DNA from 4 places in the Microbacterium sp. 1262 genome. Region 4 is predicted to be linked to each of the others. Evidence: predicted binding sites of a transcription regulator. Region 4 holds the regulator's gene; each other region holds the start of a gene.
What was found. The regulator LexA, encoded in region 4, represses DNA repair genes until DNA is damaged. The targets are predictions, from matches to a motif close to TCGAACANNTGTTCGA.
Positions count from the first base shown of each region.

Region 1: a site for LexA is predicted at 4,772-4,787, ahead of ABIC53_RS10120 (HNH endonuclease signature motif containing protein). Genes of this name have one in related genera too.
Region 2: a site for LexA is predicted at 5,312-5,327, ahead of ABIC53_RS15015 (HNH endonuclease signature motif containing protein). Genes of this name have one in related genera too.
Region 3: a site for LexA is predicted at 1,659-1,674, ahead of imuA' (DnaE2-dependent mutagenesis accessory factor ImuA'). Genes of this name have one in related genera too.

Region 1 is NZ_JBEPKU010000001.1:2,110,922-2,118,312, forward strand. Features, by position in the region: gene ABIC53_RS10100 (ABC transporter ATP-binding protein) at 1-1,447, opposite strand, end outside; gene ABIC53_RS10105 (hypothetical protein) at 1,498-2,235, opposite strand; gene ABIC53_RS10110 (DUF6807 family protein) at 2,436-4,394, shown strand; gene ABIC53_RS10115 (hypothetical protein) at 4,405-4,674, opposite strand; gene ABIC53_RS10120 (HNH endonuclease signature motif containing protein) at 4,816-6,276, shown strand; gene ABIC53_RS10125 (M24 family metallopeptidase) at 6,404-7,391, opposite strand, start outside.
Region 2 is NZ_JBEPKU010000001.1:3,138,178-3,145,568, reverse strand. Features, by position in the region: gene ABIC53_RS15045 (SDR family oxidoreductase) at 1-232, opposite strand, end outside; gene ABIC53_RS15040 (hypothetical protein) at 366-734, opposite strand; gene ABIC53_RS15035 (hypothetical protein) at 898-1,284, shown strand; gene ABIC53_RS15030 (UDP-N-acetylmuramoyl-L-alanyl-D-glutamate--2,6-diaminopimelate ligase) at 1,218-2,768, opposite strand; gene ABIC53_RS15025 (DUF7882 family protein) at 2,887-3,183, opposite strand; gene ABIC53_RS15020 (helix-turn-helix transcriptional regulator) at 3,236-3,688, opposite strand; gene ABIC53_RS15015 (HNH endonuclease signature motif containing protein) at 3,934-5,277, opposite strand; gene ABIC53_RS15010 (hypothetical protein) at 5,978-6,262, shown strand; gene ABIC53_RS15005 (SulP family inorganic anion transporter) at 6,293-7,391, opposite strand, start outside.
Region 3 is NZ_JBEPKU010000001.1:630,768-638,158, forward strand. Features, by position in the region: gene ABIC53_RS03010 (ABC transporter ATP-binding protein) at 1-756, shown strand, start outside; gene ABIC53_RS03015 (ABC transporter permease) at 758-1,513, shown strand; gene imuA' (DnaE2-dependent mutagenesis accessory factor ImuA') at 1,697-2,398, shown strand; gene ABIC53_RS03025 (DNA polymerase Y family protein) at 2,400-3,941, shown strand; gene ABIC53_RS03030 (error-prone DNA polymerase) at 3,941-7,348, shown strand.
Region 4 is NZ_JBEPKU010000001.1:1,635,623-1,643,013, forward strand. Features, by position in the region: gene priA (bifunctional 1-(5-phosphoribosyl)-5-((5-phosphoribosylamino)methylideneamino)imidazole-4-carboxamide isomerase/phosphoribosylanthranilate isomerase PriA) at 1-512, opposite strand, end outside; gene hisH (imidazole glycerol phosphate synthase subunit HisH) at 571-1,233, opposite strand; gene hisB (imidazoleglycerol-phosphate dehydratase HisB) at 1,230-1,835, opposite strand; gene ABIC53_RS07850 (histidinol-phosphate transaminase) at 1,832-2,917, opposite strand; gene ABIC53_RS07855 (LysM peptidoglycan-binding domain-containing protein) at 2,989-3,348, opposite strand; gene lexA (transcriptional repressor LexA) at 3,605-4,270, shown strand; gene ABIC53_RS07865 (prolyl oligopeptidase family serine peptidase) at 4,372-6,300, shown strand; gene hflX (GTPase HflX) at 6,420-7,391, opposite strand, start outside.

The DNA of each region.
Region 1 (7,391 bases), 480 kb from region 4:
CGACCACGGTGTCCCACCCGGCCGGCTGGTCGCTGACGAACTCCCACGCGTTGGCGTCGCGCAGCGCCCGCTCGATGCGCTCGTCGGAGACGTCGGGCAGCCCGTAGGCGACGTTCTCGCGGATCGTGCCCTCGAAAAGCACCGACTCCTGCGGCACGACCGACACCGCGCGGCGCACGGTCCGCAGGTCGAGCTCCTGCACGTCGGCCCCGTCGATCGTCAGCCGCCCGCTCGTCGCGCGAACGAACCCGAGGACGAGGTTCAGCAGCGTGGACTTTCCCGATCCGGACGAGCCGACGAACGCGTAGGTACGACCCGCGGGGATGTGCAGATCGATCTCGTGCAGCGCGTCGTCGCTCGCCCCCGCGTACCGATGGCTGGCACCCTCGAGCCGGATGTCGCCGACGACGCGATCCACGCGGCGCTTGCCCTCGTTCTGCTCGAGGTCGGGTTCCTGCAGCACCTCGGCGATGGAGCGCACCGACTCGAGCCCGCGCGCTCCGACCGGGATCAGCATGAGGAGCTGGGTGAGCCCCTGCGTGAGCAGCGTGAAGTAGGTCGAGAGCAGCACGACCTCGCCGGGCGATATCGGCAGGATGCCGGTGAGCGAGAAGATCGCGGCGAGCACGAGGCATCCGACGCCGAGCAGCTGCATCGCCACCCACGAGATCGAGGCGACGTGACCGTTGAGCATGTCGAGGTGAAGACCCGCGCGTCGCACTCCCTCGGCGCCGCGCGAGACGCGCGTGACGGCCGTCTCCTCGAGGCCGTGGGCGCGGGTGACCGGGATGAGCGAGGCCATCTCACCCACGCGTGCCGAGAACACCTCGACCTCGCGGCGGAAGACCGCGTTGCGCTCGCGCGAGCGGTTGCGCATGCCGTACCGGATGCCGATCGCGATCGGTACGGCGAGCGCGTAGACCGGCAGGAACTGGGGCACCGCGATCGCGGTCATGGTGAGGGCGCCGATCATCACCATCGTCGCCGACAGCAGCGGATGCGTGACCTGCTGCAGCATGAGCTCGACGTTCTCGACATCGCGCACCACCTTGGTCTGCACGATCGAGGAGCTCACCCGCGAGTGGTATCCGATCGACAGGCTCTGCAGCCGCGCGGCGAGCGCGTTGCGCAGGTCGGCCCCGGTGTCGCGCACGACGGTCATGAAGCTGCGCGTGTAGAGGATGTGGTTCGGGTAGTTCTGCAGCAGCAGGGCCGCGGCCAGCAGGAACCAGCCGATGACCGCCGAGACCTCACCCCCGCCCGCGACGATGTCGATGATCGCCGCGGTGATCACCGGGAGGAACCACATCGGGATCTCCTTCAGCGCGAAAGCGCCGACGGCGACGCTCATGCGCCCCGGGCGACGGGCGAGCAGCCGCAGGACGGATCGCGCCGGATGAGCGCCGTCGATCAGGTCCGCGGGATGGGAAAGCGGTTTCCGTGCCACGCGACCATGCTAGGCGCCCGTCGCGACCGTGCACACCCCCTCGGCGCGAATCAGCCGGCCGCCTGCGCGATGCGGTCGACGAAGAGCTGCGTCGCCTGCGGCACATAGTCCGCGCTCGTCTCGGGATCCCAGCCCACGAGCGCGAGGACGTTCTGACCCGTGCGGACCGTCGCGCCGACGAGCGCGAACGGAGAGCCGCCCACGTCGCCGGTCACCCGCCACCCCCGGACATCGTCCGCGCCGCTGACGGCGAGATCGAACGGCTCGACCGAGGTCGTGACCGGCACCCCCTGCATGGCGAACAGCTCCTGCCCGTCCGCGCAGCCTGCGATGGCATCCTCAGCCTGAGCCACCAGCGCCTCGGCGGCTGCGTCGTCGACCGCGGAGGCCACGACCGCCGTCATCGATCGGTCGTTGCTCGTGCCCCATTCGACAGCATCGCCGGCCGATTCCCACCCGGCGCCGAAGGGAGCGAGGCACCCGGCGTCCGAGACCGTCAACCCGGGATAGATCGACTCGAGCATCGCGGCGATCGTGTCGTACTGGGCGGGGCGGAACTGGATGCCGCTGAACAGGTCGGCGAGCTCGGTGCGGTCGAGCGCACCGGATGCCGCAGCGGGCGCCGACGCCGAGGGCGACGCCGCGGTGGTCTCGGGCGCAGCGCTCGAGGCCGCTCCGCTCGGTCCACCCGCCGGCGTGCAGCCCGTCAGCGCCGCCAGGCCGAGGGCCGCGACGACGAGCCCGGCGTTCAGTCGCGTGCGCGGGGTGCGGGATGCGGGTGATGCCATGGCGGTTCTCCTCGGATCGATGTGCCTCGACGCTAATGCCTGGCACCCGGGCCCGTCGCGGGCAGCGCTCCCCATCGACGGCCGGTGGCGCCTGCCGTAGGGTGTCGCTTCACCGCTCCCACCCGAAGACGTCAGCGCGCGTCGCGAGACCCATGGGAAAGCGCTTGCTGGCATGATGGGAGCGACGTCAGGAGAATCGGATGCCACGCACCACCACCATCGCCCTCGTCGGCGTCCACGGCTACGGAACCGTGCACCTCGACAATCTCCGCCGTCTGGGCGATCGCGTGCGGCTCGTCGCGGCGGCCGACCCCCGCCCGCCGGCACCGGGCACCCTGCCGGAACACACCCGCGTCTTCCCCGACCTGCCGACCCTGCTCGCCGCGACCGACGACGTCGATGTCGTCATCGTCGCCACGCCGCTGCATACCCACCTCGAGCTCGCGCGCACCGTCGTGGACCGCGGTATCGACCTGTACCTCGAGAAGCCGCCGGTGCTGACCCTCGCCGACCTGCGCGTGCTCGAGGACGCCGCCGCGCGGTCGGGCGCGCGGGTGCAGGTGGGCTTCCAGAGCCTCGGGTCGCGGGCGCTTCGAGCCTTCGCCGACGACCAGTTCGACCTGGGCCCGGTCCGCGCGATCGGAGCCGTGGGACTCTGGGCGCGCGACCGCGCGTACTGGGAGCGCAGCCGCTGGGCCGGGCGCCGCGAACTCGACGGTGTCGCCGTCGTCGACGGGGTCACGACCAACCCGCTCGCCCACGCGACCGCCACCGCTCTCGCGATCGCCGGCACGACAGCCGTCGCCGACATCACGCAGGTCACCGCCGATCTCTACCGCGCCAACGCCATCGAGGGCGACGACACGAGCCTGCTGCGCGTGTCGACGACGCGCGGCATCCGCGTCACCGCGGGGCTGACGCTGTGCGCCGACGAGCAGGTCGACCCGTACGTCGAGGTGCATGGCCGCCGCCGCTCGGCACGCTTCTTCTACACGGAGGACATCGTCGAGGTCGACGGGCGCAGCGAACGCTTCGAGCGTGACGACCTGCTCGAGAACCTCCTCGATCATCGCGACGAGGGTGTCGCGCTGCTGTCGCCCCTGTCAGCCTCGGGCGCGTTCGTCGCGGTCATCGATGCCGTGGGACGCACCGCGCCGCACGAGATCGACCCCGCGTTCGTCACTGCGCGCGGCGAGGGCCCCGCCCGGCGGCTCATCGTGGACGGCATCGAAGACGCCGTGGTCCGCGCCGTCGACGCCGAGGCGACCTTCGCCGAGCTGCACCTTCCCTGGGCTCGGCGCACGGCTCGCGACATCGTGCTGACCCTGCCGGGCGACGGCTCGCCCCTGGCGGAGCTCGTCGACGGCGCTGGCACCGCGCGGTCGTCGAGCCCGCGCCCGTACCTGCATCCGCTCCGCACCCCCGGCGGCGTGACCGTGACCGACCACCATCCCGCCGACCACGACTGGCACCTCGGTGTCAGCGTCGCCCTGCAGGATGTCGACGGCACGAACTTCTGGGGTGGTCGCACCTACACCCCGGGCGAGGACTACATCTGGCGCGACGATCACGGGCGCATCGAGATCGCCGGCGTCGAGCGGATCGCCGACGGCGCGGTTCTCGATCTGCGCTGGATCGGCCCCGACGGCAGCGTCGTCATGCGCGAGCGCCGCGAGGTGCGGCTGATCCATCGCGACGAGCGCGCCGCTGTCATCGAGCTGTCGTTCGAGCTGTCGCCGGCGACCGACCGCACCGTGATGCTCGGGGGGCCTGGCAGCAACGGGCGCAGTGGAGGCGGCTACGGCGGACTGAGCTGGCGCTTGCCCGCCTGCAGCGACGTCGACGTGCGCACGCCCTCGACCCGTGGCGAGGAGGCGGTGCACGGAACGGTCGCGCCGTGGGTCGCATGGTCGGCGTCCTTCGCCGGGCCGACCGGCGGCGCTGCTGCGGAGGCGACCGTCGCACTCGCTGCGGCAGACGAGTCGTCTGCCGGCGATCCGTGGTTCGTCCGGGTCGCGGACTATCCCGGCATCGGAGCCGCGCTGGCCTGGGACCGCGCGGTCGCGGCATCCCCGGGCGCTCCAGTACGGCGCGCCTATCGGCTCCTCGTCGCCGACGGCCGGCTGACCGACGCGGAGGTCGCGGCGCTCCTCGCCTGACCCGAAGGCGTCAGCACGCGTCGTTCCAGCGGCGCTCGAACTCGTCGGCGGTGATGGGCGTCGTGAGCTCATCGTCGTCGAGTTCCGACGCGGTCGAGGGCTGATCGGAGAGCATCCCCCAATCGTCGACGACGACCGCACCGGCGCCGTATCGCCGGGCACCCGCGGGGTGCTCATCGATCTGCCGCACGACCCACCAGAGCCCATCGGCATCCGCCTCAAGCTGCTGATATTGCGCGAAACCCGCCAGGTCCGCGTCGACGACAAGGTATCGAGGCATGGCTCCATCATCCCGAGTCGCGATGGCGATGCGGCGCGGGGCGTGGGATGGGGGCTGTGGAGAGCCGCGGGGTGATGTCGGAGGTTCGTGACAGTATTCGAACATGCATTCGAATGGCGGGCTCGGCGGCCGGGCGGTGGGATGGGCAGCGACGGCGACGTCGACGCGCTCGCCGTTCTCGTTGCGGATGCTGAGCGGGTTTCGGATGCCGCACGGGCCGTGCAGGTTCGGGAGGTTCGGGTGCTCGCCGCGGCCGGGGTTCTGGCCGAGGGGCAGGCGGCTGGCGCGTCCGAGCGCGTGAAGGCCCGGGAGATGGCGTTACGTGGCATCGCCGCCGAGCTGGCCGGGGTGTTCGTGGCGACCGACCGGACGTTGCAACGCCGGATCGACGAGGCCCGAGACCTGGTCGAGAACTATCCGGTGACGATGGCCGCCTGGGAGGACGGACGCATCGTCCGGGGGCACGTGCGGGTGATCCAGGAGATCGGATGCCTCGTCCCCGCGGCCGAACGGGCTGAGTTCGAGCGGGTCGCGATCGAGCGGTGCGAGGGCGAGACCCCGAACCGCGTGCGGGACGCGCTGCGGATGCTGGCCGAGCGGACGCACCCGCGCTCGTTCACCGAACGACACGCGGAGGCCGCGGCGGGGCGGTGCGTGCGGGTGCAGGCCGGGCCGGACGGGATGTCCGACCTGATCGCGACGCTCCCGACCGTCATCGCCGACGGAATCGTCGACGACCGGCTCACCCGACAGGCGCGCGAGATCATCAACGCGCGCGCGCACGCCGATGCCGCCGGTGCCATGCCGGACGGTGCTCGAACCGACGCGAACGGCGGCATAACCGACGCCGATACGACCCTTTGCGACGGGTCGACGTTCAACGACGATGTGCGAACCATCGACCAGGTCCGCGCCGACATGTTCAGCGACCTCCTCCTCGCCGGCGCGCCCGCCCTCGACCCCACCGCGACCGGTGACGGCGACGGAACCCTCGGCAAGATCCGGGCGCACGTGCAGGTCGCCGTGTCCGCCCTCACCCTCATCGGGCAAGACGACGGGCCTGCCGGTCTGGCGGGGCGCTCGCCCATCGACGCGGCCACCGCGCGAGAGCTCGCGGGCAACGCGACCTCCTGGGACCGGCTGCTGACCCACCCGGTCACCGGCACCGTCCTCGAATGCGACAGCTACCGGCCCACCGCCGCCATGATCCGGCTGCTGCGCGCGCGGGACCGGCACTGCCGATTCCCCGGATGCCGGCAACCCGCCATCCGCTGCGAACTCGACCACACCATCGCCGCATCCGACGACGGGCAGACGCACGTGCGTAACCTCGCCCACCTCTGCAAGAGACACCACGACGTCAAACACCACACCCGATGGCACGTCCGACAACTCCCCGGCGGGAAGCTGGTGTGGAGCTCACCGACCGGACGGATCTACCGCGAAGACGCACCACCACCATTCGTCGCGTTCACGGTCGCCGTCACGACCGATCGGCCACCGGGTAGGCGGGACGATGGACGATCGCCCGGCGCTTTGTCCCCGGCACAGCGGCGAGAGCGGCGATTCCACACCTTCCTCGGGTCAGAGCCGCCGTTCTGACGTGTTCATCCCCTTGCCGCACCCCGTGCGGAGGCCTCTCCGCGCCTGCGCGAACGACACACGCGCACATGCGCACGCGCGAACCCACGCTCAGGTTCGAGCGGAGCACAGGTCGGCACGGCGCGCTTCAGAAGAACGGGCGCGCGACGGGCCGGGCGATTCCGCCGACCGTGGTCGTAGGCCACCTCGGGTCGACCGTGAGCACCTCGACGCCGACGTCCGTGACGATGACGGTGTCTTCGACCTTCGCGCCGGGCGCGCTCGGATTCCAGGCGAACGCGTGCGGCGACCGCACGAGGTCGCGCGTCTCGGCGGTCGCCCGCGGGTCGCGCCCCGCGTATCCGGTCGGGCCTCCCTGATGGTGGCGTTCCCACTCGTCCGGATCGAACCCCGCATCGGCGTAGCCTCGACACCCCGCAGCGAACACTTCGTCCAGGTGGGCGCCGGGCCGAGTCGCCGCGAAGAACGCCGCCTCCACCGCGAGGATCCGTCCATCGTCGCCACCGGCCGCACCCACCCACCGGGTCGCGTTGGCGATGAGCCCGTGCCGACGTCCGCACACGACGAGCATCGCCCGGGCACCGAGCGGAGAGTCCGTGGGGAGGGGATGCCGGTGGGGCAGCCGCGGCTCTCCCGCCACCAGCACCACGAGCGGGTCGATGCCGCGCGCCACGAGCCCGGCAGCCAGCCGAGCAGCTGCGGCACGCTCGGATGTGAGGGGAGACAGTTCCGCGGCGACATCCGTCAACACCTCGGCCACGGCACGGCCGAGAGCCCGATAACGACCGACTTCCTCCGGCACCAGCTCGGCGCGCGCCGCCCGCAGCTGGGGGCCGACCTCCGACTCGCCGACGGCGAGATCACCCCGCCCCTCGGAGGGCCCGCCGGAACCACCGGACAGGGCGTGCGCGACGACCGATTCGTACCACGGGACCCGGGCGACGCGTGCGGCGTCGTCCGGCGCGAGCTCCTCCGCGATCAGCCGGTCGGCCTCGTTCGCCGAGACGAAGAGCGTGTCGCCGCCCTCAGCGACGCGGATGGCCAGCACGGGCGGACCCGCGAGCGAGACGTGCGTCCGAACGCCGCCGAGGTACCACGAGAGCGCCTCATGCGAC
Region 2 (7,391 bases), 1.5 Mb from region 4:
CGTCGGCGGCGGCCCGGTCGACGGCATCCGCGTCGGCCACGTCGACCGACACCGCGTGCGCGCGCCGGCCCGCCGCCTCGATGTCGGCGACAGCGCCGTCGAGGCCGTCACGTCCGCGCGCGAGGACCGCGACGTCCCAGCCGCGGTGCGCGAGCTCACGGACGATGGCTCGGCCGAGGCCCGCGCTTCCCCCGGTGACGACGGCGACTCCGCGCCCGCTCGCTGCAGCCATGACGATCTCCTTCCACCGAGGCATCCACGGTGGAAGCTCGCGATCGCGACCATTGTCGGCACGCGAGCGCGCGGGAACGCACCTGTTGCCAGGCAGGGTGCGATGGTCTAGGGAAAGGTCTCGGCGTGCGCGATCAGCGCATGCCCGACATCCGGTCCCACTCGATCGACTTGAACTGCAGGAACGTGCACAGGTTGCCGGCGAAGGCGACCTCGGCGGCAAGACCGGCCATCTGATAGGGCGTCAGGGTGAGGTCGTCGGACCGCGCGGTGAGGGTCGCCTCCCACTCGGGGTCGTCGATCGCCCGCGGCTGCATGTAGACGTCGGCGGGCGCATTCTCGAGGTGCACGATGACGAGTCCGGTGTCGAGCCCGTCCGACCCGTCCTGGATGGCGACCTTGACCGAGACGCCGGGAACTTTCCCCTGTTCGAGGAACTCGGCGACCCATTCCTCCAGGAGGGTCTTGGTCCGCACGGGGACCCGCGGGATGTCATCGCTCATCACGTGGGATTTTGTCATATATCGAACGAGATCGCCCGTCATTTCGGGTTGGATACGACGATGAATCGAACTACCCGTCGCATCCGGGTCTGCCCGGGATTCTCCCGGCCGAGGAGGTGTTACGCTCGGGCGGTTTGACGAGCGCCGACGGCCGGGAGAGAACGTGCCTTTTCACAGCAAGCAGACCCTCGAGCACTGGGTCGCTGAGTTCATCGACGCTCGCGGCGCCGGCGAAGAGGTGCGCGTGGCGGTGCAGGACGGTTCCGACGGGGCCGACACGGGCCTCGTCCTCGTCCCGCTCACGAACGCGCCGAACGCCGTGTACATCGAGCCGCGGCCGGCGGGCGACGACCTCGACTGGTGCGTCTCCATCGAGGGCGCGCCCGACACTCTCGTCCTGACCAGTCACGAGCTCAACGCACTGACTCACGAGCTCCAGATCGCTGCAGAGCTCTGCGCCTTCCTGCAGGAGAAGTCACTCGGTCATTTCGAGCCGTCGGAGAGCACCGCGGAGGACGACGCGGGCGAGCCCTCGACCCTCGGCAACTGAGAGTCGCCGCTTCCGGCGGCGTGCTTCTCGCGCCATTCCCGGAGGGCGGCCGTGGCGATCGACACATCGTCGGAGGCGACGGCGTCGTCGCCGATGATCTGCACCGACTCGTGGCCCTTGCCTGCGATGAGGACGATGTCGTCGGGACCGGCGGGGGCGACGGCCATCGTGATCGCGGCCGCTCGATCGCGGATGACGCGGACGTTCTCGACCGAGCGGAAACCGGCCAGGATGTCGGCCACGATCGCGTCGCCGTCTTCGTGATGCAGATCGTCGTCGGTGACGATGATCGTCTGTGCGAGCTCTTCGGCGATCACGGCCATCTCGGGTCGCTTGCCACGGTCGCGGTCGCCGGTGCAGCCGAACACGACGGTCAGCTGGCCGGCGCCGCCTGACAGGGCGATGAGGGCCTGCCGCAGGGCGTCGGGCGTGTGGGCGTAGTCGACGACGACCTGCGGGCCGGCGCCGGGCGACACGACCTGCATGCGTCCGGGTACCCGGCGGATCTCCCCCACTGCCCGCGCGATGGCGCCGGGGGCGACGCCCTGTGCGCGGAGGATGCCCGCCGTCATCGCGAGGTTGTCGATGTTGAACCGGCCGATGAGGGGTGATGCTACCTCGAAGCGGTCGTCCTGGATCGCGAGAGTGAAGTCGGCGCCGTCAGCGCGCATCCGGATGTCGTCGGCGCGGACCGTCGCCGCCGCTGCGCCGGACGTCGAGACGGTGACGTCGTCGAGTCCCGCGGGGAGCGCGATGCCCGCGACATAGGGGTCGTCGATGTTCCGCACCGCGGCGCGCACACCCGGAAGGCGGAAGACGCCCTGCTTCGCCTGGCCGTACGCTTCCATCGACTCGTGGTAGTCGAGGTGGTCGCGGGTGAGGTTCGTGAACGCGGCGATGTCGAAGTGGCATCCCTCGACCCTTCCCTGCGTGAGGGCGTGCGAGCTCAGCTCGATCGCGACCACGTCGGCGCCGGCCCGCCGGATGTCGGCGAGGAGCTCGTGCATGTCGACCACCGACGGGGTTGTGAGCGACGTCTTCGCCAGAGCGCCGAACAGGCCGGCTCCGAGTGTGCCGATGGTGGCGGCGCGGCGTCCGAGGAGCTCCCAGCTCTGCGCGAGGAGCTGCACCGTCGAGGTCTTGCCGTTCGTGCCGGTCACGCCCACCAATGTCATGTCGGCCGACGGACGACCGGTGTACTGGTCGGCCAGCCGCCCGATCACGGCGGCCAGGTTCGGGATGCCGCGCACCCGCGCATCGACGTGCGTGACGCTCGCGTCGGTCAGGACGAGAGCCGCGTCGCGCTCGAGCGCCTGCGTGATGTGCTCGCGGACCCGTTCGTCTCGGCCGAGCGCGACGAAGACGTCGCCGGCTTGCACGGTGCGGCTGTCGCCGCGCAGGCGACCGCCGGGTACGTTCCCCCCGGCGACCCCCGTCGCCCACCAATCAGGGTCGAGTTTCCGACCCTCCCCAGCGTCTTGCATGTACCGCCCCATCGATCTCTGACTCGACAGTTCCATGAACGGGCGGTCACCCGCGGGAAGAACACGTCGGAGCCTGAGATTGGCACCGTAACGTAAGCGCCGCTTAAGACGGAGAACGTCAGCTCTGGGGCTCGGGCACCATCCGCAGACCGTCGGCGCTGTTGGCCGATTCCATGAGGGCGTCGATCCATTTCGGGTTGATCTGCGGCTGGCGGCTGCCGGCGAACTGGAACTGGACCGAGATCGTGGGGTGCAGCCAGAAATCGCGACGGCTCGTGCCGTGCGGCGAGGTCGTCTCGAACATCAGCGGTTCGCCGCGCCGCAGCTTCGTCATCAGGACCAGCCGGAGATGCGCGAGCGCACGGTCGTCGATCTCGACGAAGTTGGCCGCGTTGTCGTAGAAGAATCTGCCCACCGGCACAGCCTAGGCGGCTGCGGGCAACGCGGGGCCGGGGCGTATCATCCGCTCACAGATAGAAGCCGTGACGCTCGAGGACGACGACGGCCTCATCGCGCGTCGATACGCCGAGCTTGGCGAACAGCGACCGCATCTGCGACTTGATCGTGTTGATGGAGACCGTGAACTCCCCGGCGATCTCGCCATAGGTCTTGCCGCCTCGCATCACCGAGGCGACGGATCGCTCGCGGGGTGTCAGGGCAGGCAGCGCCTGTGACGCGCGTGGTTCCCGCCGGTGGAATTCCTCCGTCGCGTCGGCAACCGCGGCGGCGAGGTCGGGACGGCGCTCGCGGAGGCGTTCTCGTAGCGGGGCCAGCTGCTCTCGCGGCACGCTGATGAATGGCGCGATGACGTCGCCGGCGTGATGAGCCAGGCGGACGCCGAGCCGATCCTTGCGCGAGGGTCGCCTCGGCGGGGTCGCCGCGGAGGACGAGCGCGATCGCTTCCGCCGTGGCTGCGGCATGCTGCGCGTACGGTCGCGTCGAGAGTTCCGGCTCCCAGCAGGATGTCGGCGACGGCGAGGGCCTCGAGGAGTACAGCCCAGCGTCACGCGGACGTCCGGCCACCGCGTAGGTCTCGGCCACCGCAGCGAACAGCGACCCCAGCGAGTCGAGCCCGAGCACACGCGATGCGCTCATGGAGGGGATGCCCGAAGCCCGAATCGTGACGCGACTTCCCAACATTCGTGCGCGGAGTCCGGGGGCAGGCTCAGAACGGTGGCGGTTCGTCCGGCGGCCGTCCGCCGGGTGCGGCATCCGGTGGCGGATCCGCGGTGTCTATCGTGAAGCACACCGCCGGTATGGGGACGTCTTCGCGGTAGACCCGGCCGAGGGGTGAGGTCCATTCCAGAACGCCGCCGCCGATCTGTCTGACTTCCCATTTCGTGAATTGCTTCATGGAGTGGTGTCTTTGGCAGAGGTGGGCGAGGTTGAAGATGTGGGTGTGCCCGCCGAGGGCGTAGTCGATCGTGTGGTCGATCTCGCAGCGGATCGCGGCCCGGCGGCATCCGGGGAATCGGCAGTGCTGATCCCGTGCCATCAGGAGCTTCTTCATCGAAGCCGTGGGTCGGTAGGTGTCGATCTCCATCGGGGTTCGGGTGACCGGGTCGACGAACAACCGGTCCCACTCGCCGACCTGCCCCGCGAGCTCGCGCGCCGTATCAGCATCGATCAGCGCAGCGCCCACCGCTTCGGCGGGGTTCTCGTCACGCCCCATCAGCGTCTCGGCGGTGACGGCGACCTGCACGCGTGCCCGGATCGCCCCCAGCCCACCGGCCCGATCGATCCCATACGTCGGGTCCACCACCGGCGCCCCGCCGAGGACGAGGTCGCCCAGAATGTCTGCGCGGAGCTGATCCATCGTCCGCGTGTCGGCGGCATCACTCTCCGCCCGGGCATCCTTCACCGACTGTCCCATCTGGGTGAGTCGGTCGAGCATCCCGGCGGCGATGACCGTCGGGACGTTGGCGACGAGGTTCGACATCCCGTCCGTGCCGTGGAAGACCCGCACGCACCGCTCCGCCGCCGCGGCCTTGTGTCGCTCCGTGAAGTTCTGTGTATGCAACCGGGCCGCCAATGCATCCAACGCTGCCCGCACCCGGGAGGGCACATCCCGCTCACACACCGCGATCGCCGCCTCCGCGAACGAATCGCGCACCTCGGCGGGCACTCCCGCGCCGACCCGCACGACCACATCCACGTGGCCGCGTTCGATCCGCCGCTGAACCCACGCCTCGAACACGGCCGGGTAGTCGTCGATGACGGTCATCGCGTGGTCGATCTCGCCCTGCAACCTGCGGTCGGTGAGTCGCGCCATCCCGGCGGCTTCGGCTGCGACCGACCGCAGCTCCATGTCCGACGCCATCCCTCGTACCCCGTCGCGACGCGCCTCACGCAGAGCCGACCTGCCCAGCGCCGCCAACGCCCGCATTCGCGCGACATCCCCGACATGGAAGAGGTCGAGGGCCTCAGCGAACCCCGCGAAAGCCGCGGCGTGCGACGACCCACCCGAGGCGCCTTCGCCTCCGAGCCTGCGACCGCTATTCGATGTCATGTTCCCATTGTCGCAGCGGGTTACGACATTCGGGTCGAACTTATCTTCGATGCGAGAACGCGGTTCGCTCGACCGATTGGGGAGGAATCGACGAAACCACAATCCAGCATCCCCGAGCCAGGCCATCAGTCTCGGTCCGAATCTCATCCGACGAGGCTCCCCCCGCAACTTTCTTCGGGTTTCCGCGTCACGATCCGTCGCCTCGAACGTCTCATCAACATGCACCCTGCGACGAACGCCCGTCCGGCTCCCTCCGAAACGGGCACCCGGACCCGCGCTTCCCTCCGTCGCGACCGACCGCGCGCCGGAGCCCGCACCCGCAGCCGCGACCGCGACCGCGCCCGCACTCGCGCCACCAGCCTCACCCCCGCGTCCGCCGAGCCGCCCACCCGGGTCGGCACGATCAGGTTCCGCTCCCACGCGTGGCCGCTCGGTCGCACGCGGGCACGAGGTCAGCAGGCCGCTCGGGAGCCATCCGTCCGTCCTGGATCGAGATCGACGGCGCAACTCTCACGGCCGCATGGGGCTGCCCGAACGCCCGCAAGCGGTCATGGCAGCGCGGCGACGTCGGCTCCGTGTGCTCGTCGGGCGCGACCAGCCGCGAGGGGGGCGCCCGCCCGCCCCATCCTCGTCGCCGACAAGTCGCACGGTGAGGTCGTCACGGCGACCATCGTCTGCGACGCCTTCCCGTACGAGGCGTATGCGACCCACGCCCGCTCCGAGCCCCACTACCACGCCGCCTCCCGCGACCGCAGCGGGTTTCGATCTGGCCGCGACGGGACAGCCGAACCTCCAGATGCAGCGTGCCCGCGTGGGCGAGGCGGTGCCGTGGCGCGATCAGCCGATGGCGCTCGATGCCGACGGCCGGTACACCTCGCGGTTCTCGGTGCCGACCGCCGGACCGGTGACGTTGGGGCTGCGTTACCTCGACCCCGCCACCGGACGATTCGGTCCGGCATCCTTCGTGACGTTCACCGCGCACTGAACGGACCGCGCGCGGCCGCGCCGCCGGGGGTCAGTGCCCGCCGACGACGTTGCCGCTCAGGCGGCCGTGCAGAGCGGATGCGGTCGCGTTGAGTCCCTCGATCGCGACGATCTTGCCGTGCCGCTCGTACTTGTTCACGACGGCGTCGAGCGCGGCCACCGTCGAGGCGTCCCAGACGTGCGAGCGGGTCATGTCGATGACGACGCGGGCGGGATCGTCGGCGTACGCGAACTGCGTGGTGAGGTCGTTGCTCGAGGCGAAGAAGAGCTCGCCGTCGACCTCGTACCGGGCGACCGGCTCGTCGCCGACGGCGTCGAGGGTTCGCGTGACGGTGACGAAATGGGCGACGCGACGAGCGAACATCACCATCGCGGCGATGACTCCGAGGATGACGCCGATCGCGAGGTTGTGGGTCCACACCGTCGCCACGACGGTGATGAGCATGACGGCCGTCTCGCTCTTCGGCATCCGCCGGAGGGTCGCCGGACGGATGCTGTGCCAGTCGAAGGTCGCCACGGTGACCATGATCATGACGGCCACGAGTGCCGCCATCGGAATGATCGCGACGACGTCGCCGAGCGCGAGCACGAGGATCAGCAGGAAGACCCCGGCGAGGAACGTCGAGATGCGCGTGCGCGCCCCCGACGCCTTCACGTTGATCATGGTCTGCCCGATCATGGCGCACCCGCCCATGCCGCCGAACGCGCCCGACAGGATGTTGGCTGCGCCCTGGCCGAGAGCCTCGCGCGTCTTGCGCGAGTGAGTGTCGGTGATGTCATCGACGAGCTTGGCGGTCATGAGCGATTCGAGCAGACCCACGACCGCCATGGCGAGCGCGTACGGCGCGATGATGCGCAGTGTCTCGAGGGTGAGCGGCACGTCGGGCACGAACAGTTCGGGCAGGCTCGAGGGCAGCTCGCCCTGATCGCCGACCGTCGGCACCTGCCAGCCGAACGCCACGACCGCCGCCGTGAGCAGCACGATCGTGACGAGCGGGGCCGGGATCACCTTCGTCAGCCGCGGCAGCGCGACGAGGATGATGAGCCCCGCGGCGACGAGCGGCCAGACGAGCCACGGGATGCCGTCACCGAAGAGCTGCGGCATCTGCGCGAGGAAGATGAGGATCGCG
Region 3 (7,391 bases), 1.0 Mb from region 4:
CTGGACAAGCCCACGAGCGGCGCCGCGACCGTGAACGGGCATCGTCTGCATGAGTTGCCCCATCCGATGCGGGTGATCGGCGCGATGCTCGATGCGCGTGCCGTTCATCCGCGGCGTACGGCCGTGGATCATCTCGCGTCCGTCGCGCGTGCTGGAGGCATGCCACGGGGTCGAGTCGGGGAGGTTCTGGAGTTGGTGGGCCTGGCTGAAGCAGGGAGCCGGCCGGCCGGCGACTTCTCGCTCGGGATGAAGCAACGGCTGGGGATCGCCACGGCGTTGATCGGCGACCCCGGCATTGTCATCTTCGACGAACCTCTCAACGGGCTCGACCCGGAAGGCATTCGCTGGGCTCGATCCCTGATGCGCGAGCTCGCTGCGGAAGGCCGATCGGTGCTGTTCTCGAGCCATCTGATGGGTGAGATGCAACTGACGGCGGATCACCTCATCGTGATCAACCACGGTCGTCTGCTCGCCGACCAGTCTTTGGACGCATTCATCGCCTCGCACACGAACGAGTACGTCCGCGTTCGGACTCCGAATGCCGATGTCCTGCGTGATGCGCTCCGGCGAGCCGGGCTTCCGGTTCGGGCGGACGCCGATCGCAACGACGTCCTCGTCGTCTCGGGGACGACGACGGAGAGCGTCGGCCGCATCGCAGCCGCCTCCGGCGCCGAGGTGTTCGAGCTCACCCTCGTTCGGGACTCGCTCGAAGACGCGTTTCTCGCCATGACCACGATCGAGCAGAAGGCCGCCTGACATGAACCTCTTCGCTTCCGAATGGATCAAAGCCCGCAGTGTCCACAGCACCTGGATCCTCGCTGCCTCGGCAGTCGTCGTGACGGTGATGGTCAGCCTGCTGGGGGTGAGCGGGCTCGTGGCCGATTGGCAGGCCGCGCTCCCTTCCGATTTCGACCCCACCGGCATCAGCTTCAAGGGCATCCTGGTCGGTCAGATCCTCCTCGCGACCATCGGATCGCAGGCCATCACCAGTGAATACGGCTCGGGGCAGATCATCACGAGCCTCGCCATCGTGCCCCGGCGCGGGGCCCTCCTGGCTTCGAAGCTCGGAGTTTCGGCGCTCATCGGCTTGGTCGTGGCAGTCGCGGCGGTGGCAGGCAGCTTCGGTGCCACGCAGGCCGCGCTCGCTGCGGCCGGTCTGCCCGTGTCGGCACTCGATGACCCTGGAACTGCTCGGGCCATCGTCTGTGCGATCGTGTACCTCGTCCTCACGGCCGTCCTCGGCCTCGGATTCGGCATCATCACGCGAAGCTCTTCCGGTGCGCTCGCGATCATCGTGACCGTCGCGCTTCTCGTGCCCGCTCTCGCCCCGGGGATGCCCGGGGTCATCGGTGAGTTCGCGGGTACCTACTGGCCCACGACGGCCGGCCAGGCCTCGTACGCTGTCGGGACGACCAGCGGGATGCCGCCGCTGGTGGGACTCGGGATCATGGCGATCTTCACGCTATGGACGACGCTCGCCGCTCTTCTCGTCCTCAGAACGCGTGACGTGTGAGACGACCTTCCGCATCCGGTAGTTCGTCAGCGGCGGACCGGTAGGGGCGCAGGGTCACGGGTGGGGTGTCGGAGGCGTTCACGCGATCCAATCTGCCAGGCGATGTCGGAAGTCGGTCGTATCTTCGATCTCGACATTGATGGTCTAGAACATATGTTCTACCCTTGCTGAGTGAGGTCGATCATGCGCAATCCCGCTGCCGCCGAGGACGTGCAGCGACTGCGCGCGCAGATGGAGCGGATGCAGGGGCGCCGCCTCGATGCTCCGGTGCTGCCGACCCATCCTGCCCTGGCCGGACTGCTGCCCGGGCGAGGGCTGCGGCCCGGCGCCGCCTATTCGCTCGGCTCGTCGTCCTCGCTGCTGTTCGCCCTGCTCGCCCAGCCGTCGCAGACCGGGTCGTGGTGCGGTGTGGTCGGGATGCCGGGCTTCGGGGCCGAAGCGGCGGAGCATGCCGGGGTCGACCTGTCCCGCGTCGTGCTGATCCCCGATCCGGGTGCACGGTGGCTCGCTGTCACCGCGACGATCGCCGACGTCCTTCCCGTCGTCGCGGTGCGTCCGCCCGAGCGGGCGAAAGACTCCGACATCGCCAAGCTCGCCGGCCGGCTGCGCGACCGCGGCACGGTGCTGCTCGTGCAGGGGCCGTGGCCGCAGACCGAGGCGATGCTCGACGTCACCGATCCGCGGTGGTCGGGGTTGGGCGACGGCGATGGGTACCTCAGCGACCGCGAGCTGACGGTCACCGTGTCGAGCCGGCGGTTCCCGGTTCCCCGATCGGCGCGGATGCTGCTGCCCGCGCCCGATGGTGCGATCTCGGCTGCTCCGCAGGAGCGGGCTCTCGCGGGCGGCCCGATCGTCGAGCCGATCCCGATGCGACGGGCGGTCTGACATGGGGGAGCAGGAGGCGACGGCACCGGTACGCAGCCTCGTGGTGTGGGTTCCCGACTGGCCGGTCGTGGCGTCCGTGCGCGAAAGCGGCGGCGATCCGAACGCGCCGATCGCGGTCTTCGAGAAGGGCGTGGTCATCGCGTGTTCGGCGGCCGCGCGGGCCGACGGCGTCGCACGTGGGCAGCGTCGCCGTGACGCGCAGGCCCGATGTCCCGCGCTGCAGGTGGCCGACGCGGACGCGGTGCGCGATCACCGAGAGTTCGCGCCGATCGTGGCGCGCCTCGAAGAGATGGCGCCGGGAGTGCAGGTGCTCGAGGCAGGGCTCTGCGCGCTGCGCGTGCGCGGCCCCGCACGTTTCTACGGCGGTGAGACCGAGGCCGCCGGCGCGCTGCTGGCCGCGGTGGCCGAGGGCGACCTCGACGTGCGGGCCGGTGTCGCCGACGGACCCTTCACGGCGCAGCAGGCCGCGCGGATGAGCACCCGCCCCGACCGGCCCATCCGGGTGGTCGAGGCCGGGCGCTCGGCGGAGTTCCTCGCACCGTTGACGATCGCGGTGCTCGACGACGACTCCGTCGACCTCTTCGCCCGGCTCGGCGTGCAGACCCTCGGCGACCTCGCCGCGATCGAGCCCGAACGACTGGTCGAACGCTTCGGCCCCCGCGGCGCGCGCTTGCACGGCCTCGCCTCCGGCGCCGATTCGCGCCCGGTGGTACCGCGCACCCCGCCGCCCGAGCTGCACCGCGAGGTCTCGTTCGAGCCTCCGCTCGACCTCGCCGACCAGGTCGCGTTCGGCATGAGGGTCGCGGCCGAGGAGTTCATCTCCGGACTCGGCGCGGTCGATCTCGTGTGCACCGAGCTGCGCGTCATCCTCACCGGCGACCGGGGCGAGACGAGCAACCGCGTCTGGCTCCACCCCGGCACCTTCGACGCCGCCGCCGTCGTCGACCGGGTGCGCTGGCAGCTGGCCGAGAGCGGCAAGCTCACCAGCGGTGTCGCTCGGGTCAAGATCGAGCCCGAAGCGGTGGATGCGGCATCCCATCACGCCGTCTCGCTGTTCGGCTCCGGTCCCGAGCAGCGGGTGCACCACGCCCTGTCGCGGGTGCAGGCGATGCTCGGCCACACGGGCGTCGTGACCCCGGTCGTGGGCGGTGGCCGCTGGCTCGCCGAGCGGCAGGTGCTCGTGCCGTGGGGTGACCGCCCGGTGACGAGCTCGCGCGAGCGGCCCTGGCCGGGCAGCCTGCCCGATCCGCTGCCCGCGACGGTCTTCGAGCGGGCGCTGCCGCTGGCTGTCGTCGATCGGGAGGGCGACATGGTGGCCGTCGACGGGCGGGGCGAGCTGACGGCGATCCCGGCCGCTCTGGTGTCGTCGACCGGGTCGCGCGGCATCCGCTCGTGGGCGGGGCCGTGGCCGGTGATCGAGCGGGCGTGGGATGCCGCGCGAGCGCGCCATGCCCACCGCTTCCAGATGGTCGATGCCACCCAGACCGCGTGGCTGCTGGTGTGCGACGGCGGCGAATGGTCGGTCGAGGGGCGGTACGACTGATGGGCTTCAACAACCCCTCGGTGCCGTGGTCCGAGATGGAGCGGCTGCTCAGCGGAAACCGCGCGCCGAGCGCGCCGCCGGGTGCGGACGGGGGCGACAGTCCCGCGTGGTCGCGCAAGCGGGGCAAGTACTCCGCGCCGAGAATCGAGCGTCCCGAGAACGCGGTGCCATACGCCGAGCTGCACGCGCACACGTCGTACTCGTTCCTCGACGGGGCCTCATCGCCCGAAGAGCTGGCTGAAGAGGCCGAACGGCTGGGGCTGCACGCCCTGGCTGTCACCGATCACGACGGGTTCTATGGCATCGTCCGCTTCGCCGAGGCCGCCGAGCAGCTGGCCGTGAAGACCGTGTTCGGGGCGGAGCTGTCGCTCGATCTGCCGCAGCGCGTCGGCGCCGCGCGCAACGAGGCCGACCCGCCGGGCGAGCATCTGCTCATCCTCGCCCGCGGCGAAGAGGGGTACCACCGGCTGGCGCGGGCGCTCACGCAGGGCCAGCTCGCGGGAGCGGAGAAGGGCAAGCCCCGGTACCGGCTCGACGATCTGGCCGACATCGCCGGAGGCGAATGGAGCATCCTCACCGGATGCCGCAAGGGAGCAGTGCGTCGGGCGCTCATCGAGCGCGGACCGGATGCTGCCGCCGCCGAGCTCGACGCTCTGGTCGACCGGTTCGGGCGCGACGCCGTCGAGGTCGAGCTGATGGACCACGGCGAGCCGCTCGACTCGCGGCACAACGACATCCTCGCCGGCCTCGCGCGTGAGCGCGGCCTGCCGATCCTCGCGACGAACAACGTGCACTACGCCGTGCCCGATCGCGCCCACCTCGCTGCCGCGATCGCGGCGGTCCGGGCCAACCGCGGTCTCGACGAGCTCGACGGGTGGCTGCCGTCCCACGCCGGGGCGCACCTGCGGTCGGGAGCCGAGATGACGCGGCGCTTCCGCCGGTTCCCCGGAGCCGTGGCGCGCACCGTCGAGCTTGCCGACGAGCTCGCTTTCCCGCTGCGCCGGGCCAAGCCCGCCCTGCCGAAGCTTCCCGTTCCCGAGGGGCACACGCCGATGTCGTGGTTGCGGCACCTCGTGTGGGAGGCCGTGCCGCGCAAGTACCCGAACCTCCCGCCCGAAGACCGCGACCGCATCGAGCGAGAGCTCGCGGTCATCGAGCAGAAGGACTTCCCCGGCTACTTCCTCATCGTTTACGGCATCGTGCAAGAGGCGCGGCGTCGCGGCATCCTGTGCCAGGGGCGAGGATCGGCGGCCAACAGCGCCGTCTGCTACCTGCTCGACATCACCGCGATCGACTCCATCTACTACCGGCTGCCGTTCGAGCGCTTCCTCTCCGCCCTGCGCGAGGAGGAACCCGACATCGACGTCGACTTCGACTCCGACCGGCGCGAGGAGATCATCCAGTGGGTCTACGCCACCTACGGGCGCGAGCGGGCGGCGCAGGTGGCGAACGTCATCCAGTACCGGCCCAAGAACGCCGTGCGCGACATGGCGAAGGCCCTCGGGCATTCCCCGGGACAGCAGGATGCCTGGTCGAAGCAGGTCGAACGCTGGGGTGCGACCCTCGACACGGGTCCCGACCACGACATCCCCGAGCGGGTGCTCAGCTATGCCGCCGAGCTGTTGAAGGCTCCCCGGCATCTGGGCATCCACTCGGGCGGCATGGTGCTGACCGATCGTCCTGTCGGCGAGGTCGTGCCGATCGAGCATGCCCGGATGCAGGACCGCACCGTCATCCAGTGGGACAAAGACGACGCCGCCTGGATGGGCCTGGTGAAGTTCGATCTGCTGGGCCTCGGGATGCTCGCCGCGCTGCAGTACTGCTTCGACCTCATCGAGGGGGCGACGGGGGAGAGGTTCGAGCTCTCGACGCTGCCGAAGGAGGAAGCCGCCGTCTACGACATGCTGTGCCGGGCCGACTCGATCGGGGTGTTCCAGGTCGAGTCTCGCGCGCAGATGGGCCTGCTGCCGCGCCTGCAGCCGCGACGGTTCTACGACCTCGTGATCGAGATCGCGCTCATCCGGCCGGGGCCCATCCAGGGCGGTGCCGTGCACCCGTACGTGCGCCGCAAGCTCGGATACGAGAAAACGACGTATCCGCACGAGAAGCTCAAGCCCGTGCTCGAACGCACGCTCGGGGTGCCGGTCTTCCAGGAGCAGCTCATGCAGATGGGCATGGTCATCGGCGGACTCTCGGGCGAGGATGCCGACCTGCTGCGTCGTGCGATGGGCTCCAAGCGCGGCATCGAGCGCATCGATTCGCTCAAGCAGAAGCTCTACGAGGGCATGGCCGAGAACGGCCTGGTGGGGGATGCCGCCGACGACATCTACGCGAAGATCCAGGCGTTCGCGAACTTCGGCTTCGCCGAGAGCCACTCGCTGTCGTTCGGCCTGCTCGTCTACGCCAGCTCGTGGATCAAGCTGCACTACCCGGCGGCGTTCCTCGCGGGGCTGCTGCGGGCTCAGCCAATGGGCTTCTACTCGCCGGCAACGCTGGCGGCCGATGCCCGCCGTCACGGGGTCGAGGTGCGGCGCCCCGACCTGCAGCTCTCGGGGGCCGAGGCCGTGCTCGAACCCGTGTCGGGCGAGGCGGGGCGGTCGGGGCCGACGGGCCGAGACAGCTGCCTTGGCGAGCAGCCTCCCGTGCCGGTCTTCGACATCAATGCCCCCGACGAGTCCGCGGCGCATCGCCGCGACGGTGCATTCGCGGTGCGGCTCGGGCTCGCCGCGGTCACCGGCATCGGCAAGAGGCTCGCCGAGCGGATCGTCGCCGAGCGCGAGACATCCGGCCCCTATCGCGACATGCGCGACCTGGTGCGCCGCACCGGCGCCGACACGACGCAGCTCGAAGCGCTCGCTACCGCGGGAGCGCTGGAGTGCTTCGGGCACACCCGTCGCGAGGCGATCTGGCTGGCGGGATCGGCCGCGCAGGACCGCATCGAGTACCTGCCCGATTCGCTCATCGCCGTGCAGCCGCCGTTGTTCACCGACCAGTCGAGTTACGACGTGCTGGCCTCCGACCTCTGGGCCACGGGCATCTCACCCGACGACCATCCGATGACCCATTACCGCTCGCAGCTCGATGCGCGCGGCGTGCTCACCGCGAACGACCTGCGACAGCACGAGTCGGGGCGCCGCGTCGAGATCGCCGGGCTCGTCACCCACCGGCAGCGGCCGGCGACGGCATCCGGCATCACGTTCCTCAACCTCGAGGACGAGCACGGACTGATGAACGTCATCTGCTCGACGGGCATGTGGCACCGCTACCGGAGGGTCGTGCGTGACAGCCCGGCACTCATCGTCCGCGGCATCCTCGAGCGGTCGAACGAGGGGGTCGTGAACATCCTCGCCGACGCCTTCGAAGACCTGCGGGTGGGGGTGAGGCACCAGTCACGAGACTTCCGCTGAGCCGGCGCCACCGCGCGACCCGATGCGAGCCGACGCGAATGGT
Region 4 (7,391 bases):
ACGTATCGGCTGCAGCCGGCGTCTTCGAGACGCTCGAGGACGTCCCACAGGTCGCCGCCGTCGCGGGTCCAGCCCCGGGCGGCGAGCGTCGTGCCGCGGACATCGAGTCCGACCGCGATCGCGTCGCCGTAGCGGCCGATGACATCGGCGGCCCACTCGGGGTTCTCGAGCGCGGCAGTGCCCAGGTTGATGCGCGTCGCACCGCTCTCGAGCGCGGCCTCGAGCGTCGCATCGTCGCGGATGCCGCCCGACAGCTCGATCTGCACACCCTTGACCTGCTTGATGACCTTGCGGAGCACGGCGGTGTTGTTGCCCCGGCCGAAGGCCGCGTCGAGGTCGACGAGATGGATCCACTGCGCACCCTGCTTGGCCCAGGCGAGCGCCGCGTCGACGGGGTCGCCGTAGGTCGTCTCGCTGCCGGCCTCGCCCTGGGTCAGGCGCACGGCCTTCCCGTCGGCGACGTCGACGGCGGGCAGGAGGATCAGTTCGGGGGTGGACGCGAAGTCGTTCATCACATTCCAGGGGTGGGTCGGGATGCACGCTCGTCCACGCGAGCGCACCAGAGGGAGACTAGTGGCGCGGCAGGGCGCCGATCCAATTGGCGAGGAGACGGATGCCGGCGGCCCCCGACTTCTCAGGGTGGAACTGCGTCGCCGAGAGCGGCCCGTTCTCGACGGCCGCGAGGAAGGGCGCGCCGTAGTCGCACCAGGTCAGCACGGGCTCGGCGAAGGGCTTCATGACCTCGAGGCTCCAGTCCTGGGCACCGTACGAGTGCACGAAGTAGAAGCGCTCGTCCTCCAGACCGTCGAACAGCGTCGACCCTGCGCCCGCGCGCACGGTGTTCCACCCCATGTGGGGCAGCACCGGGGCCTGCAGCTCGGTGACGGTGCCCGGCCACTGCCCGAGGCCCTCGGTGTCATCGCCGCGCTCGACGCCGTTGCCGAACATGATCTGCATGCCGACGCAGATGCCCAGCACCGGGCGCCCCCCGGCCAGGCGCCGCTCGATGATCTCGTCGCCGCGGCTCTCGCGCAGGGCGGCCATGACCGCACTGAACGCACCGACGCCGGGAACCAGAAGACCGTCCGCATCGCGGATGAGACCACGATCGGACGTCAGTCGGGCGTCCGCACCCGCGGCGGAGAGGGCCTTGACGGCCGAGTGGATGTTGCCCGAGCCATAATCGAGGACGGCGACGAGCGGCGCGCGTCCGGTCGTGTCACCCTCGGTCATAGGGCGCCCTTCGTGCTGGGGATGCCGTGCACGAGCGGATCGAGCGCCTTGGCCTGCCGGAAGGCACGGGCGAAGGCCTTGTACTCCGCCTCGGCGATGTGGTGCGGGTCGCGTCCGCCGAGCACGCGGACGTGCATCGTCAGGCCCGCGTTGAACGCGATCGCCTCGAACGTGTGCCGCACGAGCGACCCCGTGAAGTGCCCGCCGATGAGGTGGTACTCGTATCCCTCGGGCTCTCCCGTGTGCACGAGGTAGGGACGCCCGGAGATGTCGACGACAGCCTGCGCGAGCGCCTCGTCGAGGGGCACGAGCGCATCGCCGTAGCGGGATATGCCCGACTTGTCGCCCAGCGCAGAGCGCAGCGCCTGCCCGAGCACGATCGCCACATCCTCGACCGTGTGGTGCGCGTCGATGTGCGTGTCGCCCGTCGCGCGTACAGTCAGGTCGGTGAGCGAGTGCTTCGCGAACGCCGTCAGCAGATGATCGAAGAACGGCACGGTCGTCTCGATCGTGCTGATCCCGGTCCCGTCGAGGTCGAGCTCGAGTTCGACACTCGACTCGCTCGTGGCACGACGGATGCTGGCCGTTCGGGGGCTGGTCATGCCTCCGAGTCTATCGACGCCAGTGCTTCGAGGAACGCGGTCGTCTCGTCTTCCGTACCGGCACTGACGCGCAGGCTGTGCGGGATGCCGACGTCGCGGACGAGGATGCCGCGATCGTAGAGCGCCTGCCAGGTGGCGCGCGGGTCGTCGACCCCGTCGAACAGGACGAAGTTCGTCCAGCTCTCGTAGGCGTGGTACCCGAGGGCATCGAGCGTCGCCGACATCCGATCGCGCTGCGCGACGATCTCGTCCACCATCCGGAGCATCGTCGACGAGTGCGACAGCGCGGCTGTCGCGGCCGCCTGCGTGAGGGCGCTGAGGTGGTACGGCAGGCGGACGAGACGCAGAGCGTCGATGAGGGTCGCGTCGGCGGCGAGATAGCCGACGCGCGCACCGGCGAAGGCGAACGCCTTGCTCATCGTGCGCGAGACGACCAGGCGCTCCCGCTCGCCGAGCAGCGTCAGCGCGGAGGGGCTCTCGCGCGGCGCGAACTCCTGATAGGCCTCGTCGACGATCACGATTCCGTCGGTGGCGTCGTACACCGCCTCGATGACGTCGAGACCGAGCGGCGTGCCGGTCGGGTTGTTGGGCGCGCAGAGGAAGACGACGTCGGGGCGCAGTTCGGAGACTTGTGCCGCGGCGGAGGCCGGGTCGAGCGTGAAGTCGGGGCCGCGCGTGCCCGCGACGTACTGCGCGCCGGTGGCTCGCGTCAGCAGCGGGTACATCGAGTACGTGGGGCCGAAGCCCATGGCGGTACGCCCCGGGCCGCCGAAGGCCTGGAGCAGGTGCTGCAGCACCTCGTTCGATCCGTTCGCGGCCCAGATGCGATCGGGGGTGAGGCCGTGACCGAGGTACTCGGCGAAGGACTCGCGGAGGTGCGTGAACTCGCGGTCGGGATAGCGGTTGACGTCGCGCAGGGCACGGGCGACGGCATCCAGGATGTCGTCTGCGACCTCTTCGGGAACGGGATGCGTGTTCTCGTTGACGTTCAGCGCGACCGGAAGCGGCGCCTGCGGGGCGCCGTACGGGGTGAGGCCTCGCAGATCGTCTCTGAGGGGCAGATCATCCAGACTCGGGCTCATCCCACCCATGCTAGGCCGCGTCCGAGTCCGGCGTGGCCGCACCCCAGCTTCTGCGCCGAAGACGGCGGGCTTCAGCTCGCGGCGTCGTACTCGGCGGGGATGGCGAGTGTCTGGCCTGCCTCGAGCTGACCAGAGCCGAGGGCGTTCAGCCGGATGATGGCGTCGACAACGTCACGGGGGTCGGCGGCCGGCGCCACCTCTTCAGCGATCGACCAGAGCGATTCGCCCGACATGACGGTCACCGTCGTGAACGACCCCTCGGGCGCGCCCGCCTCGTTGGACGCGAGTGCTCCCCCGCCGGAGAGCACGGCAGCGGTGACGGCGACGACGGCGGGAAGCGCGGCGATCGCTGCGATGACGCGGCGTCCACGGCGCGTCAGGCGCAGACGGGTGCGGGGGGCCGGTGCGAAGCGGGCATCGATCGTGGTCATGACATCTCCTCGGGAGCGGTAGGAAGATTCGCTCCCGCCTCTCGGCCGGGAGAGACGGGTGCGAACTTCGGTTCCGAACGTATCTTCGATATTGTGTGGTGTCAACCACCCACCGAAATCGGAGACCGATCGAAGAGACACGCGGAGCGTTCCGTGATGTCGCTGTCGGATCGGGCTACCTTTTCGACAGCGAGAGCCCACCACGAACCTCCGACATCGGGTCGGGGACGGGGCGCGACGACAGGAGACCGGCGGTATGAGCGAGAAGCCGCAGACGCGACGACGCAAGAATCTGAGCGATAAGCAGCTCGCGATCCTCGAGGTGATCCAGCACGCGATCGCCCGCAACGGCTACCCGCCGAGCATGCGCGAGATCGGCGACGCCGTCGGCCTCAAGTCGCTGTCGAGCGTCACCCACCAGCTGAACCAGCTCGAGCTGAGCGGATACCTCCGCCGCGACCCCGGCAAGACCCGCGCGATGGAGGTCCTCATCGACCTCCCCGGCACGGCCGGCGAGAACCCCGCCGACGCCGCGCCCGCCCTCGGCGACGCCGCCCTCGTGCCGCTCGTGGGCCGCATCGCGGCGGGCGTCCCGATCACCGCCGACCAGCAGGTCGAGGAGATCTTCCCCCTGCCGCGTCAGCTCGTCGGCAAGGGCGAGCTGTTCATGCTCAAGGTCGTCGGCGACTCCATGATCGACGCCGCCATCTGCGACGGCGACTGGGTCGTCGTGCGGGCACAGGCGACCGCCGACAACGGCGAGATCGTCGCGGCCATGCTCGACGGCGAGGCCACCGTCAAGACGCTCCGTCAGCGCGACGGCCACACCTGGCTCCTCCCCCGCAACTCGGCGTTCGAGCCGATCCTCGGCGATGACGCCACCATCCTCGGCAAGGTCGTCGCCGTCCTCCGCACGGTCTGACCTCGCCGCACCGACGGAACTGCGGGAGGGGATGCCGCGACTCGGCGGCATCCCCTCCCGTCGTCCGGCACGACCCGGATCCGCTCGCGTAGCGTGGCGGTATGTCGCAGCAGCAACTCCCGTACGGTTCTTGGCCCTCCCCCCTGACCGCCTCGTGGGCCAGCGCGTCCTCGTTGCGCCTCGACGGCGCGCGCTTCGTCGGGGATGAGATCTGGTGGGGCGAATCCCTTCCCGATGAGGCCGGTCGCGTCGCCGTCATGCGCCGCCGCCGCGACGATTCTGTGGAGGTCGTCCTCCCCGCGCCCGGGAACGCGCGATCGCGTGTGCACGAGTATGGCGGCGGCGCCTGGACGGCGTCCGACGACGGCGAGCTGTTCTTCGTCGACAAGTCGGACCAGCGCATTCGACGCCTCCGCCCGGGCGGCGAGCCCGAGGCGCTCACCCCAGAGGAGAGCGGCACCCACTACGGCGGTCTCCGCTGGCAGCACGGCGCGCTTCTCGCGGTGCGCGAGCGCGAGCACCCGGGGCGCACTCCCGAACGACACATCGTGCGGATCGACGGCGCGAGCAGCGATGAGAACGCCGCGAGCGGCGACGAAGCGGGAGTGACGGAGCTCGCCGGGGGCAGCGACTTCGTGGCTCAGCCGGCACTGTCACCCGACGGATCACAGCTCGCGTGGGTGGCGTGGGATCACCCGGACATGCCCTGGGACCGCACCCGCATCCGTGTCATCGAGCTCGACGCCCCGGATCGTGTCCGCGAGGTGGCCGGCGGCAGCACGGCCGCGCTGCAGCCGGAATGGGCATCGGACGGCCAGCTGTTGCTGCTCGACGAGCCGAGGGGGCGCTGGAACCTCCATCGCGTCGACCCCGCGACCGGCGCGGCACCCGTCGCGGTCTCCCCCGCCGACGCCGACACGGGTGGAGGCCTATGGGTCCTCGGCACCCGGTGGTACGCGCCGCTCGACGACGGCCGCGTCGTGGCCGTCCGCACGCACGGCTCGGACCAGCTCGTGATCGTCGACCGCGACGGCGGCGCGATCCCGCTCCCCTTCCCCGCCACCGCTCGACTGCAGATCGAGGACGTCCGCGGCAGCCGCGCCCTCGTGAGCGGCGCCATGCCCGGGGCGAGCGGGCTCTGGCTGGTCGATCTCGACAGCGGCGAGACGACAGCGGTGCGCGGCGGTACCCCCGATATCGACGAGGCATGGATCCCCCATGCCCGTCAGATCACCACCGAGGGTCCCCACGGCCCGGTGCACGCCTTCGCCTATCCGCCGACGAACCCCGATGTCACGGCGCCGACCGACGAGCTGCCGCCGTACCTCGTCTGGGTGCACGGCGGGCCGACGTCGCACGTGGGCGGCACCGCCGACGCCAAGGCGGCCTACTTCACCAGCCGAGGCATCGGCGTGCTCGACGTGAACTACGGCGGGTCGACCGGGTACGGCCGGTCGTACCGTGAACGGCTGAAGGGCCAGTGGGGCGTCGTCGACGTCGATGATGTCGCGGCGGCGGCACGCGGCCTCGCCGCCGACGGACTCGCCGATGCGTCACGGCTCGCGATCGAGGGCGGGTCGGCCGGTGGCTGGACCGTGTTGGCGGCGCTCGTCGGCACGGACGTGTTCGGCGCGGGCGTCTCGCGCTACGGCGTCGGCGATGCCCGCGCCCTCGCGGCCGAGACCCACGACTTCGAGGCGCGCTACCTCGACGGCCTGATCGGTCCCCTTCCCGAAGCGGAGCACGTGTACATCGAGCGCTCGCCGCTGAGCCACGCCGAGGGGTTCCGCGTGCCGCTGCTGCTTCTCCAGGGCGACGAGGACGCGGTCGTGCCGCCGGCGCAGGCCGAGGCCATCCGCGACGCACTCGTCGCGCAGGGCGTGCCCCACGCCTATGTCCTGTACGCGGGCGAGGGGCACGGGTTCCGACGGACCGAGACGATCGTGAACGCTCTGGAGAGCGAGCTGGCGTTCCTCGGTCAGGTGTTCGGTTTCGACACGCCCGGCGTCGCGCCGATCGAGCTCGACTGAGCCCGGCGACCGCCTGGCGCTGATACGCCTGTCAGGCCGGCGGTGCTGTTGAGGCCTTCCGCATCCGCGGCGGGCTCACCAGCACCGCCGAGCCTGCAGGTGTATCGCCGACCGCGGGCTCAGACGGCGTAGGGCGCGAGCTCAGCCGCGAGACGCTCGGAGACGTGCGCGTGCACGGCCGTGCCGTCCTCCTCGTGCGAGGTGGCGACGATGTGGCCGCTCTCGTGCACGGCCGAGATCAGGTCGCCACGGTCGTACGGCACGAGAGCGCGCACCTCCACCGCCGGCAGCGGCAGCGCATCCTCGATCGCGGCGCGCAACTCGTCGATGCCCTCACCCGTGCGCGACGACACGAAGTGGGCCGTCGGCTCGAGCCCGCGCAGCAGCAGCCGCGCATCGTCGTCGACGAGGTCGGCCTTGTTGAAGACGACGAGCTCGCGGGTGGCGCGAGCGCCCACGTCGCCCATCACGTCGCGGACGGTCGCGAGCTGCGCGGCGGGGTCGGGATGCGAGCCGTCGACGACGTGGACGATGACGTCCGCGCCCGAGACCTCCTCGAGCGTGGACCGGAACGCCTCGACGAGCTGGTGCGGGAGATTGCGGACGAAGCCGACGGTGTCGGTGAGCGTGAACACGCGCCCGTCGGCGGCCTCGGCCCGACGCACCGTGGCATCCAGCGTCGCGAACAGAGCGTTCTCGACCAGGACACCCGCGCTCGTCAGCCGGTTCAGCAGACTCGACTTGCCGGCGTTGGTGTAACCGGCGATCGCCACCGAGGGGATCGTGTTGCGCCGACGCTCGGCGCGCTTCGCCTCGCGCGACGGCGCGAACTCGCGGATCTGCTTGCGCAGCTGCGCCATGCGGGTGCGGATGCGGCGCCGATCGAGCTCGATCTTCGTCTCACCGGGACCGCGCGAGCCCATGCCCGCACCGCCCGCGCCGACCTGGCCACCGGCCTGGCGGCTCATCGACTCGCCCCATCCGCGCAGACGCGGCAGGAGGTACTCGAGCTGTGCGAGCTCGACCTGGGCCTTGCCCTCACGACTCTTGGCGTGCTGGCTGAAGATGTCGAGGATGACCGTGGTGCGGTC